DNA from 4 places in the Lysinibacillus sp. RC46 genome. Region 4 is predicted to be linked to each of the others. Evidence: riboswitches for the same ligand, from Rfam matches in the RefSeq annotation. Region 4 holds a riboswitch; each other region holds the start of a gene.

Region 1 (4,218 bases), on a different contig from region 4:
TTACACGGACTTGGAAATAGTGGGGCAGTCTTTTCTGAGTTAGCTGAATACCTAGAAGATGATTTTCATATATTATCTTTTGATAATCCAGGTCACGGAGGCACATCTCCTTTTGTAAATGAAGATGGTTATCTATTTTCAAGTCTTGCAAAATGGTATAACGATGTATTCGAACGAGTCTTAAAAGAACCCTTTTATATTTTGGGCCATTCTTGGGGAGCTGATATAGCTTTACACTATGCTAAAATGTACCCTAAAAAAATTAAAGGGGTTATCTTACTTGATGGTGGCTATACGTTTCCAGATTTCCAAGAAGATATGACCTTTTCTAAAGTATATGATGGGTGGAATGATTATATGGAGCATTCCTCGGTTTTTGACACTTGGGCTGATGTAATCGGGGAGTACCAACAATATACTGACCGATGGAATGAAAAAATTGAACAAATGGTTCAAACACTTTTTAATAAAAGAGAAAAATATGAACTTATTACTTCAAAGTTTACTGTATTATCTATTATTAAAGCATTTTTTAGAGAAAGTTTTACAACAGCTTATCCATACATAAAATCACCATTGATTCTTATCCACGCAACTCTTCCCAAAGAGTTAATAAACGCTAGAAGAACTGGAATCAACAAATTAAAACAGCATATAGAAAATGTCACCATTGTTTCAATGGAAGCAACTGATCATATGGTTCATTGGGATAACCCTAAAAAAGTAGCTAATGAAATTCATAACTGGGTATCTAAATGTTGAGCTACGTGGCGATTGCAAAAAAATATTACACCAATTGAAGTGAACGGAACCTCGGAAATTGGGGACGTTGTGGTCATTTCTTTAATAGTAGCCTCATTTCTAGCTGCATTTTTTAGCCAAAAGGGCAAGTTGAGAATTTTTTCTTTAATTGTTTCCGCGATTCCAGTGCTTTTTCTACTAGGATTGATTTTACTACCGATATTTTATTTGTTAGAGCAATAATCGGATACGTTCTTTGTAAAAAGATGGTGAAGTTATTGCACTTCAACTAACGAATGCTTTAATTATAAGAAGATTGGGGAAAAGATAAAATATTTCCGAAATAAAGGTTATCTATTTGTTGCTTGAACACCAATAAAAATTGTTAAAAAGAGTGGTGATAAAGTGGAGAATGTAAATCAAAATAAGCGTATTCTTTATGCGGTTTTCGAGCATGATATTCAATTGCCAATCCTAGATATTACTCATCCCCTTTTCAACGCAAGTATTGATGAACAGGCGTATCATTTGAGCTGTCTTAAGTCAGCCAAGAGCATTGAATCATTAAAAAAGATGCCTGGCTTTATCCGCAACATCTTTCTGACTACTCCCACAGATAAGCAGTGGGGTTCTTATGTACTTAAGAGAAGCGTTACAAAGCTCTCCACAGATGGTGTTGCCATGTCCTGTGTACAACATCTTTGATTTATCTTCTGTTCCATAAGACTTTCTTATTTACACAACCGATGTTGTACAAGACCAGGACTAAGATTCCTGGTCTTATTATGTTAGTCATTACTATAAGGTTTTTATTATATTCAGAAAATAAAATTGACGTGAACATTTGAGCATGTTATGTTTAATACTAATTTCATAGCAATCATTACAAGTTTGAATGAAGAAAAGCTTTCATTCAATTAAAAGGAAAATGGGTGTAAATCCCATGCTGTCCCGCAGCTGTAAATGAGGAGTTTTGTTTAGATTACCACTGAGTGAATACTTGGGAAGGTGAAGCAAAATCATGATTCATGAGCCAGAATGCCTGCTTGTAAGGAGATTCATTGATGATCTACGAAAGATAGGGAGATGGATGGGGGCTTACTCACAGTAAGTTATTCTGTCCTTATTCTTTTGGAATAAGGTTTTTTTTATGCCTTTTTTCACTCTGTAGATTCTTCATTTAGTGCACCACAAACAAAGATAGGAGACAGAAAATGAGATTGACAAAGTACTTACTTCCTTTCATGCTTGTTATGATGTTCAGTTTACTTACTGGCTGTACAAGCACTGAAAAGGAAGAGACAGCAACGAAACAACAGACTGACGAAAAAATGATAACGATTGGATGGCCATTAGATGTAGGTCCATTAAATCCCCATACATATTTACCAAATCAAATGACAGCACAAGCGATGGTCTATGAATCATTGGTTGAATATAACGATGACGGAACAATTACGCCGAAACTAGCAGAAAGTTGGGACATCTCAAAGGACAAAACTTCTTATGTTTTCCATTTAAGAAAAGATGTCAAGTATTCTGACGGAACGGCTTTTAATGCAGACAATGTGATTCGTAACTTTCATGCAGTTTTAGCAAATCGTGATATGCATTCTTGGATGGGCATGGTTAATCATATTAAAGAGGTTGTGAAAGTGGATGACTTTACAATTCGTTTGCAATTGGATGAACCCTATTACCCTGTCTTAAACGAACTTGCCTTCGTAAGACCTTTCCGTTTTTTAGGTGATAATGGATTCCCTAATGGTGATGCGACAAAAGATTCAATCAAAGCACCAATTGGGACAGGCCCATGGGTATTAACAGATTACAAAAAGGATGAATATGCTTTATTTAGTCGCAACGAAAACTACTGGGGAGAAAAACCTCTTGTAGAACAAATAAAAGTAAAAATTATCCCTGATTCAGAATCTATTTCGTTGGCCTTTGAAAATGAAGAATTAGATTTAATATATGGTCGTGGCATCATTAGTTTAGATAACTATACGTTTTTAAAAGATAGCAGGAAATATAAAACTGCTACGTCTGAACCTTTATCTACGCGAGCACTACTGTTTAATACACAATCAGGACCGTTAGCAGAATTAAAGGTACGTCAAGCGATTCAATATGCAATCAATAAGGAACAGATGGTTGACAGTATTACACATGGTACTGAAAAAGTGGCCAATACACTATTTTGGGATGCTGTGCCTTATGCCAATATTGATTTAGCGCCAATTTTATATAATCCGAAAAAAGCGCAACAATTGCTAGATGAAGCGGGATGGACGCTACAGAAGGGTGAAAAAATTCGCTCTAAAAACGGACAGCCACTAACATTAGATTTAATCTACATTGCGACAGATGCGATTCAAAAACCTATGGCAGAACTAATGCAAGGTGAACTAGCAAAAATAGGTGTACAATTGAATTTAGAAGGCGCAGATGTGATGGTAGGTCTGCAAAAATTAATGGATGATCAAGTTGATATTAATTTCTGGCGTACAAATGGACCACCAACAGATCCACATAGCTTTGCTAATGAATCAGCTACACCAAACGCTAATGGTGTCTATGAAGCGAAATTAGGCTTACCAAATGCCAAAGAAATCGATAATAACATTCATCAACTATTAGTAGGTACAGATGAAAAAGAGCGAGTGCAACTTTATACGGATATTTTAACAATGTTCCATGATCAAGCACTATTCTATCCTATATCTTACGAAACAAATAACGTGATTTATCAGCCATATATGAAGGATTTTGCTCCACGTGCATCTGAATATGATATTCCATTTGCACAAATGGATAAAGAAAAATAACTGTAAAAGAGAGAGTATGTTTATCAAAGACAGCTCTCTCTTTATCATAGGATTGATTAGGAAGTGACAGCATGTATGAATCGACATGGATGTTTTGTTTAAAAAGAATTTTGACTTTACCGTTTGTACTATTGGGCGTATCCATCCTGACCTTTGTATTTATTCGTTTCGTTCCAGTAGAACCTGCTGAGGTCATTCTTAGATTGGCAAGAGTTGCACCAACAGCAGAAGCCATTCAAGCATTGCGTGAAGAACTTGGAACAGACAAACCTTTTCTTATTCAATACTTACTATGGATAAAAGGCGTTTTGCATTTAGATTTTGGTACATCTTTTGTTAGTAAATTACCAGTAGCACATGAACTTTTCGCGAAATTACCCGCTACCATTGAATTAGCAGTTGCTGCATTTGTGTTAATTTTAGGATTAAGTATACCATTAGGGATCATAAGTGCATTATATAAGCATTCCATCATCGATAAAATCATTAGACTATTGACTATTATGAGTGTATCGATTCCAACATTTTGGTTAGGTTTTTTACTGTTATATATATTTAGCTTGAAATTAGGGATCTTCCCGACAAATGGAAAGGGCACACTAGCACATCTGGTTTTACCTGCATTCGCATTAGCTTTACCAACAATTGG
Region 2 (4,218 bases), on a different contig from region 4:
GATTTTTTAGGCTTTTGTTGTGGTGTTATGGCTAAACTGGGCTTAATACGATTGGCATTAGGATCTGTCGCAAAATCATTACGTGCTGCTCCTGTTTCTTGATTCATCGCCCATGGTTCATTTTCTTCTTTAAGTCGTTGATGTGGTCGTAACGGTTGTTTTTCCTCACCAAGTGTATATTTACGCTGATAACCACGTGGCGTAATCATTTTATTGTCGTAGAAGAATGTTGTTGAATTCCCGATAATAACCGTTGTTAACATGCCGATATCATGTTCAAGCATTTCTGCTAAAGTAGTCATCGTTATTTCCTGACGGTCACGATACGCGCTTTTCACAAGTCCAACTGGTGTATCTGGCGAACGATATTCCAATAAAATTCGTTGTGCCTCTACAATTTGTCTCGTACGACGTCCACTTTTCGGGTTATAAAGAGCAATAACAAAATCCGCCATTGCTGCTGCTTCTACTCGTTTTGCAATTAAATTCCAAGGTGTTAAGTGGTCACTTAAACTAATGGTACAGGCGTCATGCATAATGGGAGCACCTAGTAAACTGGCACATGAATTAATAGCTGAAATACCTGGAACAATTTCTACCTCGATACCAGTTGCTTCTGTCCAGCCTAGCTCGATTAATACCTCATACACTAATCCTGCCATTCCATAAACCCCGGCATCCCCACTGGAAATGACCGATACGATACTTCCAGCCTCTGCTTGACGCACCGCTTCTTGCGCACGTGAAACTTCCTCTGTCATACCAGTACTAATAATCGACTTTGCACTAACTAAATCCTGAATCAGTTCAACATAAGTTTTATAGCCTATAATCATATGACTTTGTTGTAGTGCCTCCACAGCACGAGTCGTAATATGTTTAAAGTCTCCAGGGCCAAAGCCAACTACGAAAATCTTACCTTTTTGAGCCATTTTGTTACCCCTCTTTCACCTTTTCAATGCCTTTAATGGCTGTTGTTTGTGCTGTACGCTGCAACGAACCTTCACGCAATGTAAAAACATGCTCATTATGTAACGCTTCATGATTTAAATCTTGTACAAGTACTCTCGCATGCTCCTTCGTTGGCACTCGGTACCAATTGCCCTGAGGATATGCAATGACAACACAAGCATCCTTACACCTGCCATTACAGCGGGTCCTTGTTGTATGTATCTCCTTATCAAGCTCCAGTAACTGTATTTCATCACGAATTGCCTGTGTAATGTCCTCAGCATCTTTTTTCATACAACTACTACCATTGCAAATAAAAAGATGTGTTTTCATCCCCTCTAAATTCCAAGTTGTCATAGTCGTTCTCCCCTCATATGCTTTTAGGAAAAAGAAAAACCTTTACTCTAGACGAAGAGTAAAGGTTTAGTAGAAGCCAAATAAAAACGAATATATACTGGTACTCGCTTTCGCTTCAACTTCTCCCTCCGAAAAGTTTGCTTGCATCATCACATAAGCAGGTTTCCTGACTTAAGCTTCCTTTTACTTTCGCGCCTTCCTAAGTTTTCACTAGTGGCATCCGCGATTTCATCAGCTATTACAGTAGCGGGGGCTGTATCGGACTTTCACCGATTTCCCTATTATCTTGAATATTCAAGCACTTATGGATGTTTTATATGAATTATATGGTTTTTTTGTAATTGAAAACTGTTTCTATCATAGCTTATTTTTTTAAAATTTCAATATTTCTTTCTTAATTTGTGACAATTTTTTTAAAATTCCATAGAAAAATGCGACATCCATTTTCTATTTATCTAAATTTTCGACATAGACACCCAATTTAAAATTTTTTCACAAAAGGGATAGCATATATATGGAAATTCGTGTTACACTTTGTCGTGAAATCTCACAACTTCATCTTTTTTTCGGTGTGAAATGTTCAGCATTTCGCTTAAAAGGGAAGCCGGTTTAAGTCCGGCGCGGTCCCGCCACTGTATTAGGGAGTTTTATAGATAATGTCACTGTCCAAAGGATGGGAAGGCCTATAAAACGTTGAACTAAAGCCAGGAGACCTGCCGAAAAATATGTGATCGTTTCAACCTACGAGGATGGGTGTGCGGCTTAGCAGATTAGAATTTTATTTGCTTTTTTAGCTATGCACTTTTCCACTATCGGAGAAGTGCTTTTTTTCGCATACTTTTTCTAAAAATTTTAATGTAAGGAGGAGAGATTTTTGAAATTTTCAGGTTGGAAGCTTAGTTATTTTTTATTGGCATTTTTATTCGTACCAAATCGTGCATTTGCGATGCATATAATGGAGGGCTTTTTGCCAATCGAATGGGCGATTTTTTGGTGGGTCATTTCGATTCCATTTATTATTTTAGGATTACGTTCTATTCGTAAAACCATTGATGAAAATCCTGAAACAAAAATGATATTAGGGCTTTCGGGTGCCTTTGCCTTTGTACTTTCTGCCTTAAAAATCCCTTCTGTAACAGGAAGTTGCTCGCATCCTACAGGTGTTGGACTTGGAACAGTTCTTTTTGGACCATTAGCGATGAGTGTTATCGGGACAATCGTATTATTATTCCAATCTTTACTGTTAGCGCATGGTGGGCTTACAACATTAGGGGCAAACACTTTTTCTATGGCAATTATGGGTCCTATTATCGCCTACTATGTATTTAAGGGCTCACAAAAATTGGGACTATCCTTTTCCATTGCTGTCTTTTTAGCAGCAATGCTTGGTGACTTAGGTACATATATTGTCACTTCTGTCCAATTAGCTCTTGCCTTCCCTTCTGAGGTCGGAGGCTTTATGGCTTCATTCACTAAATTTGCTGGTATTTTTGCGTTAACACAAATTCCTCTTGCTGTTAGTGAAGGAATTTTAACAGTGATCGTTATGAACTTTCTGAAAAAATACAATGTGAGTGAACTAAAAGCTCTACGTGTGTTCTCTGCAAAGGAGGCTCACTAAAATGAAAAAAAACTTACTGCTCATCGCCATTGTTGTGTTGTTAGCAATCGTTCCCCTGTTTATTCAAAAAGGTGCTGAATTCGAAGGGGCTGATGGCGAAGCGGAAGCAGCAATTAGTGAAATAGATGCTAGCTACGAGCCATGGTTTGAAAGCTTATGGGAACCACCAAGTGGTGAAATTGAAAGCTTATTATTCGCACTACAAGCTGCTATCGGTGCTGGTTTCATCGGGTATTTCATCGGCTTAATGCGCGGCAAACATAAAGAAGGTTAAACGCTATGTTACTCATTGATAAGTATGCTTATTTGAATAAACTAGCGTCTGTTCATCCGCTAGAAAAAATGACGTTATCCCTTGGACTGCTTTTATTGTCGCTTATCATGAGAGATGAACGAATTTCACTCATTACATTTATTGTGATGAGTGCTTTTATCATTTTAGGCGCAAAAATCCCTGCTAAATATTACGCAAAGTTATTGTTGCTACCTGGATTTTTTTTACTATCAAGTTTAGTATCCATTTTAATTTCTATCGCGCCAGCGACAAACAGGCTTCCTTCAAACATTTGGTCATTTTCTCTTCATAATTGGACAATTTTTGTCAGCAGTGCAAGCCTAGTAACAGCGCAGCAGCTTTTTTTCATCGTCCTTGGCAGCATTAGCTGTTTGTATTTTTTAATTCTCACAACATCAGTCCAATCTATTTGTTACGTCTTACGACAATGGCGACTCCCAACTCTATTTGTAGAGTTAGTAGAGCTAACGTATCGTTTTATTTTTATCTTTTTAGACAGTATGCAAAAAATTCATCTTGCCCAACAGGCTCGTCTGGGATACAGCTCCCCTATGCAGTGGCTTCGATCGGTATCAATGCTAATTGCAGCTTTATTTGTCGAGATGTTCCAACGCAGTCGTGAGCTAAACAATGCAATGGAAGCACGTGGTGGCGAAATGGTCTATTGGCAGGATGATGTTCCCTGTAACACGAAAAATTGGATAGGTATTGCTGCTATTTTTATACTCCTCATCATTTATGGAGGTTTTTTCTGATGACAGATTTATACTTTGATTTAACACATTTATCCTACGCTTATGCAGATGGAACTCATGCCTTAACAGATATTACACTTCAAATTCCAAAGGGAAAAAAAATCGCTTTACTTGGTCATAATGGAGCCGGGAAATCAACGTTATTTCAGCATTTAAATGGTATTTTGAAGCCTACCGCTGGAAGTATCTCCTTTTGTGGCAATGAACTGAACTATAGTAGAAAAGCATTAAAAGAATTA
Region 3 (4,218 bases), on a different contig from region 4:
GCTAAGTATGATCAAGGCGGACAGAAAATTAATTCTATGCTTGAAATTAATCCTGAAGCGATATTTATTGCTGAAGCATTAGATGAGGAAAGACTAACAAAAGGGGCTAGAGGGCCTTTACACGGAATTCCGGTAGTTTTAAAAGATAATATCGAAACGAAAGATTTTATGCACACTAGTGCAGGCGTAATAGCATTGGAAAATTATTTAGCTAAGCAGGATGCATTTCTAGTAAAAAAGCTTCGTGAAGCAGGGGCTGTTATTTTAGGGAAAGCAAATATGACTGAATTAGCAAACGCTATGTCGAGTACGATGTGGGCGGGTTATAGTTCTCGAGGTGGCCAAACACTAAATCCTTATGGCGATCCAGAACTTTATGTGGGAGGATCTAGCTCAGGGTCAGCGGTAGCAGTTGCATCGAACTTTTCAGTTTTATCAATTGGAACTGAGACAGACGCCTCGATTTTAAGTCCAGCTATTACAAATTCAGTAGTTGGCATAAAACCGACTGTTGGGCTCATTAGTCGACAGGGCATTATTCCGTTTACATACTCTCAAGACACAGCAGGGCCAATGGCTAGAACAGTAACAGATGCAGCTATTTTATTGGGCGTGTTAACAGGAGTAGATCAAGACGACGTCGCTACATATAAAAGTGAAAGAAGGTTATATAAGGATTACACCCCTTTTTTAGAGGCCACAGGATTAAATGGCGCTAGAATTGGTGTTTATAATAATGCCTCAAAAGCTTATTATGACTCAGAGGAATATGATGAAACACTTTTTAATAATGCAATTCAGGTTTTAAGAGATCAAGGAGCCGATATTATTGAAGGCATCGAAATCCCTTCTTTTCATAGAGACTGGAAATGGGGAGTACCACAATACGAATTAAAGCATAGTTTAAATAATTTCCTTGTAAATCTACCTTCCCACATGCCTGTGCATTCTATCTCTGAGTTAATTCAATTTAATAAACGTTCAAAAGGAAAGTCGTTAAAATATGGTCAGGATAAATTGGAATTGAGAGAGAAACTATCGAACACATTAAGAGACTCTGACTATTTAAATGCAAAACTAGAGGATTTGTATTTTTCTCAAGAACAAGGAATCGATTATACATTAAAAAAATATGAATTGGATGCGATTATCTTTCCATCATATATAGGTTCGACAATTAGTGCAAAAGCTGGTTATCCGTCTATTGCCGTCCCAGCAGGGTATATGAAAACTGGGAGACCGTTTGGCATAACATTCGCAGGAACTGCATTTAGTGAAGATGTTCTAATAAAACTTGCATTTTCATTCGAACAAGCAACTAAACTACGAAAATCACCGAAGTTGAGTGAGTAGTTTTAAAATATCTAATTGCCTCAATTGACTTTAAAAATACTGTACTTTACTATTAACGGAAAGAAATCTAGTATTTTCCAGTTTCTTGACAACTGAATAGCGTAGAGTAATAGGTGTAAATTGCGTGCAATTTACTGAAAAGGGAAGTCGGTGCAAATCCGACACTGTCCCGCACCTGTAAATTCATAAAGTATAAAAAACGTTTCATTCTTTTAATAAACTCGATCAACAACGTTTCAATTCGTTTGTTGGTCGTTCTTTTTTTGCGTTGAAAGTGAGTGACCCAAAAGCCAGTGATTCTGAATGGCCTTGGCATGTTATAGAAGAAGTTCAAGTAGAGTTATTCAAACAATAACCAAAAAATTCAAGTTGGGGGAAATACATAATGATAATTAAACCGACAAAAAAAGTCTTACTGTCATGGATGAAAAGTTATGTCCCTGAAAGAGATTTATTTTTTCTATCAGAAGAACATCTTAATGAAATTGACTTTACAGATGTATTGTTAATGCCCATAGATGAGTTTTATACTCACAGCACATATCAGCATTTAAATTATGTTAATAGTTATGAATACTGGAATATAAAGAACGCACAATATGTAATTATTGCTGAAAAAGAATGGATTGAGAGCAAATCGAAAGAGGACCAACAATTGATTTTAAGTTTTCAAGTGCAATGTGAAAGAGGGCTTGTACTCCCCGTTAAATTTATAAAGGAGATAGAAAAAGTACCTTCGAGTTATGTACAGAATGGGCACGTTATCATACAGCGTTCAATGTGGGAAGGTCTTGACGAATCATTTAAAGAACAGTTACTTACAACAATGGTTTATGAATGGTGGGATAAGGGAGAATGTGAGGAACCTCCAAAATCATTACCTAGTTTTCTACAGCAATTTGCTAATACTTTTGGGCATCGTCAAGGTGCAAATTGTTTAGCAGCGGTTTTGTTTGCAATTTCAAAAGGGAAACAAAAGTGGTTTATTTATGAATGGATATATCAAAAAACATTTCTTGAAAAATTAAGTCAGTATAACTATGAAGAGGTCCTAGGTGAAGGGATACAACAAGGCGACATTGTGATTTGGAAGGATGAAAATGGTATTATTCAACATGCAGCTTATCATATTGGTGAAGAACTATATTTTAATAAGCATGGACAAACGATGTTTAATCCTTGGAAGATACTTTCGAAAAAGCAACTATATAAAGAGTGGGAGCACCTAACACCTGTGAAAATGAGAAAGAGGATAACGAAATAATAAAAGAGTATCTACAATCCGAGTTAAAAACTAATAAGAACTGGAATATATTATGTTATTCAGACTTTACAGCAGATGCAAATGTTTGAAGAGACACATGGAAAGTTAGGTAATAAGCGAGGAAATACAGAAAAAAATCACGATAATCTAGTTATTGCAGGAGCATTATCCGTACAGGGAATGAAGGCGAATAAGTGGTATGCATAGCAAAATCCTATTACTGATTAGTTAAGTGTAATGTATTACAATTATTGGTATATGGGAGGTGACTAGATGGAACATATATTAGTCTATAATAGTAAAGAATATTAATTACAATATGAAACAATTCAATAAATCATTCAAACAAGGAATATATTTGTAGACGGAAAATCGTTAAATATTACATCAGTGACTGTAGATTTAGATGGTAAGGTATATATTCGCATATAATTATAAATACATAAAGGTCACATCTAACAAGGTGTGGCTTTTTATTATGCCTTAGGCGGTTGAGTATGAAATTGAAAGAGGAGAATTTAAAAGGATCACCCGGAGGATAGTGACCCTTAGTAAAGATTTGGAGGTGTAAGGTTAAATTAGTATTACCTTACAATAGTTATGAGCATTTTAGGAGATATAGGGTATTAATAACCTCTATTCATGAAAGTAGCGCCGACAATAATTAGAAGAATGAACAGAACAACGACAAAAGCGAATGGGTTTCGTTCGCGACGCTCTTCGCGAAATTCTCCGCAGTATTCCATACAATATCCCTCCTTTCTATAATCTATAATCTATAATATGTATAGTTTTCAAAAGGGATTGCGGTATTTATCTTAGGATGCGTTAGAAAAATGTTTAAAAATAAATATGTTAAAAATAGGTATACACTATCAAGAAAAAATAATAGATGTTGATCCTGGCAAGCAGTATGCTACTGAATATGTCGAACCAAGTGAAGATGAGAAATTTATTGATAGGTATTTGCTTGACTTAACAGGTAAAGAAGTTCAATATGATTTAGCAAATAATTTAGATAAAGATTTCTACTTAAATGGAACTGCTAAGTTATGTAGTTATTATAATTACGGATACACTAATGAAAAGGATTTCTTTTGCGGAGAATTAACACCTATTGACGGAGGATATTCAGATTCGTGGTATTTATATTTCAGTAGAGATACATTTAAAGACGTATATCAAGAATTATTAAAAGGTGATGTTAATATGAGAATTTCAGCAATTATACCGTCTAAATCATATAAACGTGGTCAAGGTAATATGGCTGGTGTTCGGAGAATGGAAACATACTGACTATAGAGGGGATAATCTCCCTCTTTTTTTATTTGCAAAAATATGAAGAAAAAAGAAAAATTTACTTTTAAACTAACATTAATTGACTTTCAATCCACACACCTTTACAATTAATTTTAATAATTCAACAGGAATGTGGAGTATTTTAATAATCTAATAGGAATACTAGATTCCTTTGACAACTGAATAGCGTGGATTAATAGGTGTAAATTGCGTGCAATTTACTTAAAAGGGAAGTCGGTGCAAATCCGACACTGTCCCGCAACTGTAAATGTGAGCGACTTTTCATAGACCACTGTTTAACG
Region 4 (4,218 bases):
TTAAAGAAAAGAGGAAATGGGATGGATCGACAAAGATTAATGAAATTGACGCTCACTGCCATGGTTGCGGCAATTTGTGCAGTGGGTGCAGTCATTAAAATTCCAACATTTATTTCAACTGCAGCGCTTGACTCTGCACCTGCAATGTTGAGCGTTGTCTTTTTATCTCCAGTATTAGCTGGGGTTGCGGGAGTCATTGGGCATTTTATCTCAGCCTTAACTACTGGCTTCCCTCTAGGGCCACTACATATTATTATCGCAGTAGAAATGTTTATTGTTGTATGGGTCTTTGGGGTCATGCATAAAAAAGGAATGCATTTCTGGAAATGGCCCGTGGCACTTATTTTAAATGGTGTTGTGGCACCTTTACCATTTTACTTTATCATTAGTCCGGCATTTTACTGGGCGTCACTGACTAGTCTTCCATTGGCAACACTCGTAAATCTGGTGATCGTTGCAATTGTGATGCCAATTCTGTCAAAGGTGTTTGTGCGTAAGGAAGGTCGAGTACATTGAGAAATGCAATAAAAATAGGTGAGCTGTTTGCTACAACAGATAATGCCGCAGCCATTGGCGAAAAACCACAAGATGTTGTGTCTGCTCCAGACAAACTAACGGCATACTTCACGGCGCGTGTTACTTTTTTAGAGCAGCTTGCTGCAAATGCTTTACCAAACCATATTTTACTCGCTAATTTTTCAGGAGATGCTGCATGGTCTCGTTATGTTGCAGGCATTCAGCAGGTTTTTGATGAGGCGGGGCTTAATTGTCCACCGATAGACGGTAGTACAGAGTCCAATATGCCGACTCTACAATCAGGATTATCTATAACGATGCTAGGTGAACAGCAAAAACACACAGCAACTAAGTATGAACAGCTTAGTTGGTACACCTATGGATTACCGCTTGTAGGCAATGAAATCCTTGCTCAGCCTGAAGATGTCGCACAGCTCCAACCTATTTTTCAGGCGTGGAAAGAGGGGATTGTGCAGCAAGTATGGCCAGTTGGATCAAAAGGTCTACAAGCAGAATTTACCCGCCTTTTTAGCGAGCAACAGGTCAAAAGTTCGTTAGATGTTGAGAAATCGGCTGGTCCATGTGCAGTAGTTTTGCTAGGAATACAGCCTGAAAAAGAGCAGCTAGCACAAAAAAAATTTCCTAGAAATTTTGAAAAACTACGTAAAACTGCATTGTAATTGGGCTTGCTTCGAGAAAATGTAGCACTTTATAACTTGCAAGGGGCAAATCGCCTATTGCAACAATAAACACAATATGTTAGATTTGTTTAGGAGTTAAAACACAATATATAGTATTTTGGACGAACGGTACCAATATGGTTTAAAAGGGAATTCGGAAAAAGAGTCATCTTAGGCCGAAGCTGTCCCCGCAACTGTAAGTGCTGACAAATGATGAGTAGGCCACTGTGAAGAACGGGAAGGTGATCATTTGGAGGAAGCATGAGCCAGGAGACCTGCCGATATGTTCAAGACAGCAACACATTCTTCGGGGATTGAGAAGTGGAGGCGAGAGATTTGTTCACTTCTTTGTGCGCTTATCCTTCATTTCCATTTCCGATTTTACTGCGATCACGTAACCGATAGATGTTGCGTGATCGCTTTTTGTGTTGCTGGAGAAGGAAAGGGAGAGAATGTGTACATGACAATTCAAATCGAACAGCAAATGACTAAGCTCAAGAAAAGTTACACGGAGGATGAACTCGAAAGTTTTGTGAGGTTATCGGATCGATGGCTACGAAAAAACGACAATGCCACATTTGAAGCATGGGCAGATGCGATGATTTTACAAACGCTTAGCCTCATTGATGAAGAGGAGCCATACTGGACATTTGTCGCAGCTCAAATTTATTTAGAAAAATTATATGACCAATTTGCGATGCGTCGTGGTGTCTCAGTGAAAGATGTTTATAAGGTTTTCCCAGAACATTTAGCACACTATACAGAAGTTGGTTTGTATCATGAAAGTTTAACAACAAAGTATAGTGAGCAGGAGCTTCAGGAACTCGCTTCTTATTTAGAATCAAGTCGAGATGAGTTGTTTACGTATATAGGTTTAAAAACATTAATGGACCGCTATGTAGTCCGTGATTACACGAAAACACCGGTGGAATTACCGCAGGAACGATGGATGGTCATTGCGATGACTCTGATGCAGGATGAAACAGAAAATCGTTTAGAAAAAGTACGTGAATCTTACTGGGCAATGAGTAATTTATATATGACTGTTGCCACACCAACATTATCAAATGCAGGTAAAACACATGGACAGCTATCAAGTTGCTTTATCGATACAGTAGATGATAGTTTACAAAGCATTTATGACACGAATACAGATGTCGCAACATTATCGAAGTACGGCGGTGGTATTGGTGTTTATATGGGTAAAATTCGTAGCCGAGGCTCATCTATTAAAGGCTTTAAAGGTGCATCAAGTGGTGTTTTACCATGGATTAAACAACTTAATAATACGGCGGTTTCAGTCGATCAGCTTGGTCAACGACAAGGCGCTATTGCTGTCTATTTAGATGTTTGGCATAAAGACGTCTTTACGTTTTTAGATTTACGCTTAAACAATGGGGATGAGCGTTTGCGTGCTCATGATATTTTCACAGGGCTATGCTTACCGGATTTATTTATGGAAACGGTAGAAGAGCGCGGGGAATGGCATTTATTTGACCCACATGAAGTGCGAGAAGTTATGGGCTTTTCACTAGAGGATTTCTATGATGAGAAAAAGGGTGACGGCTCTTTCCGTACTAAATATGAGGAATGTATCGCCAATCCATTGTTAAGTCGTGAAGTTGTACCAGCCATTGATATTATGAAGCGTATTATGCGCTCTCAGCTTGAAACAGGCGTGCCGTTTATGTTCTATCGAGATGAAGTCAATCGCATGAATCCGAATAAGCATGAAGGGATGGTTTACAGCTCGAACCTGTGTACAGAAATATTCCAAAATATGTCAGCTACTGAATTTGAGTCTATTACCCTTGAAGATGATGTCATCGTAACACGTCGCAAGCCTGGAGATTTCGTTGTATGTAACTTATCGTCTATCAATTTAGGTAGAGCAGTACCGGCTGGTGTTCTAGAACGATTAATCCCAGTTCAAGTACGTATGTTAGATAACGTTATTGCTTTAAATACAATTCCAGTAAAACAAGCAGAAATTACGAACCTACGCTACCGTGGTATTGGACTTGGAACGTTTGGCTGGCACCATTTATTAGCTTTGAAAGAAATTCAATGGGAGTCTGAGGAAGCTGTAGAGTTTGCGGACAAGCTATATGAAGAAATTGCATATTTAACGATTCGTGCTTCTAACGATTTGGCATGTGAAAAAGGAGCTTATCCATTATTTGAAGGCTCAGATTGGCATACGGGTGCGTATTTTGACAAACGTGGCTATGACAGTCATAAATGGAATGCATTACGCGCCGCGGTTGCTGAGAAAGGTATGCGTAACGGCTATGTAATGGCAGTTGCACCGAACTCATCAACATCTATTTTAGCAGGCAGTACGGCTACGATTGATCCGATCTTCCAAAAGAGTTATTCAGAAGAGAAGAAGGATTACAAAATTCCAGTAACAGTACCTGATCTATCACCTGTGACAACTTGGTATTATAAATCTGCTTATTTCATCGATCAAAATTGGACAATCAAGCAAAATGCTGCACGAGCACGTCATATCGACCAAGGCATTTCACTTAATTTATACGTTCAAAATACGATTAAGGCGAAAGATTTACTAGCATTGCATATGAATGCTTGGGCGAGCGGTGTAAAAACGACTTATTATGTGCGCTCAACATCTGTAGAATTGCTAGAATGTGAGTCTTGCGCGAGCTAGGAGGAAATAACAATGACAACTATTACAAAACGACAAATTATGGATAAAGATGCACCGAACCGTTCAACAGGAATTGTCAACGGACGTTCTTCTAACATTTTGAACTGGGATGATGTGCGTTTTAGCTGGGCATATCCTAAGTATAAAAAAATGCTAGGGAACTTCTGGACACCGTTTGAAATTAATATGAGCAATGATGTCAAACAGTTTCCACAGCTATCAGCAGATGAACAGGAATCCTTTTTAAAAATCATTGGCTTGCTAGCACTATTAGATAGTGTACAAACCGATTTTGCGGGGAAAGTAGCGGATTATTTAACAGATTCAAGTTTAAATGCACTAATGATT

What was found. Region 4 has a riboswitch for cobalamin ahead of ABH966_RS11780 (ribonucleoside-diphosphate reductase subunit alpha). Riboswitches for the same ligand answer to the same signal wherever they lie in the genome.
Region 1: it holds a riboswitch for cobalamin, as region 4 does, so the genes downstream of both, nikA (nickel ABC transporter substrate-binding protein) here and ABH966_RS11780 (ribonucleoside-diphosphate reductase subunit alpha) in region 4, are expected to answer to the same signal.
Region 2: it holds a riboswitch for cobalamin, as region 4 does, so the genes downstream of both, ABH966_RS19460 (energy-coupling factor ABC transporter permease) here and ABH966_RS11780 (ribonucleoside-diphosphate reductase subunit alpha) in region 4, are expected to answer to the same signal.
Region 3: it holds a riboswitch for cobalamin, as region 4 does, so the genes downstream of both, ABH966_RS12655 (hypothetical protein) here and ABH966_RS11780 (ribonucleoside-diphosphate reductase subunit alpha) in region 4, are expected to answer to the same signal.

The regions. Positions count from the first base shown of each region.
Region 1 covers NZ_JBGCCF010000004.1:15,938-20,155, forward strand. Annotated here, with positions in the region: gene ABH966_RS04905 (alpha/beta fold hydrolase) at 1-762, shown strand, start outside; gene ABH966_RS04910 (hypothetical protein) at 1,147-1,446, shown strand; cobalamin riboswitch at 1,612-1,805, shown strand; gene nikA (nickel ABC transporter substrate-binding protein) at 1,956-3,569, shown strand; gene nikB (nickel ABC transporter permease) at 3,641-4,218, shown strand, end outside.
Region 2 covers NZ_JBGCCF010000024.1:28,950-33,167, forward strand. Annotated here, with positions in the region: gene cobJ (precorrin-3B C(17)-methyltransferase) at 1-932, opposite strand, end outside; gene ABH966_RS19455 ((2Fe-2S) ferredoxin domain-containing protein) at 937-1,308, opposite strand; cobalamin riboswitch at 1,447-1,629, opposite strand; cobalamin riboswitch at 1,859-2,043, shown strand; gene ABH966_RS19460 (energy-coupling factor ABC transporter permease) at 2,183-2,929, shown strand; gene ABH966_RS19465 (energy-coupling factor ABC transporter substrate-binding protein) at 2,931-3,203, shown strand; gene cbiQ (cobalt ECF transporter T component CbiQ) at 3,209-3,979, shown strand; gene ABH966_RS19475 (energy-coupling factor ABC transporter ATP-binding protein) at 3,979-4,218, shown strand, end outside.
Region 3 covers NZ_JBGCCF010000012.1:41,121-45,338, reverse strand. Annotated here, with positions in the region: gene ABH966_RS12660 (amidase family protein) at 1-1,353, shown strand, start outside; cobalamin riboswitch at 1,448-1,662, shown strand; gene ABH966_RS12655 (hypothetical protein) at 1,739-2,617, shown strand; gene ABH966_RS12650 (hypothetical protein) at 2,699-2,824, shown strand; gene ABH966_RS12645 (YjcZ family sporulation protein) at 3,244-3,363, opposite strand; gene ABH966_RS12640 (hypothetical protein) at 3,470-3,913, shown strand; cobalamin riboswitch at 4,098-4,218, shown strand, end outside.
Region 4 covers NZ_JBGCCF010000011.1:35,893-40,110, forward strand. Annotated here, with positions in the region: gene ABH966_RS11770 (ECF transporter S component) at 22-516, shown strand; gene ABH966_RS11775 (hypothetical protein) at 513-1,196, shown strand; cobalamin riboswitch at 1,307-1,494, shown strand; gene ABH966_RS11780 (ribonucleoside-diphosphate reductase subunit alpha) at 1,657-3,870, shown strand; gene ABH966_RS11785 (ribonucleotide-diphosphate reductase subunit beta) at 3,883-4,218, shown strand, end outside.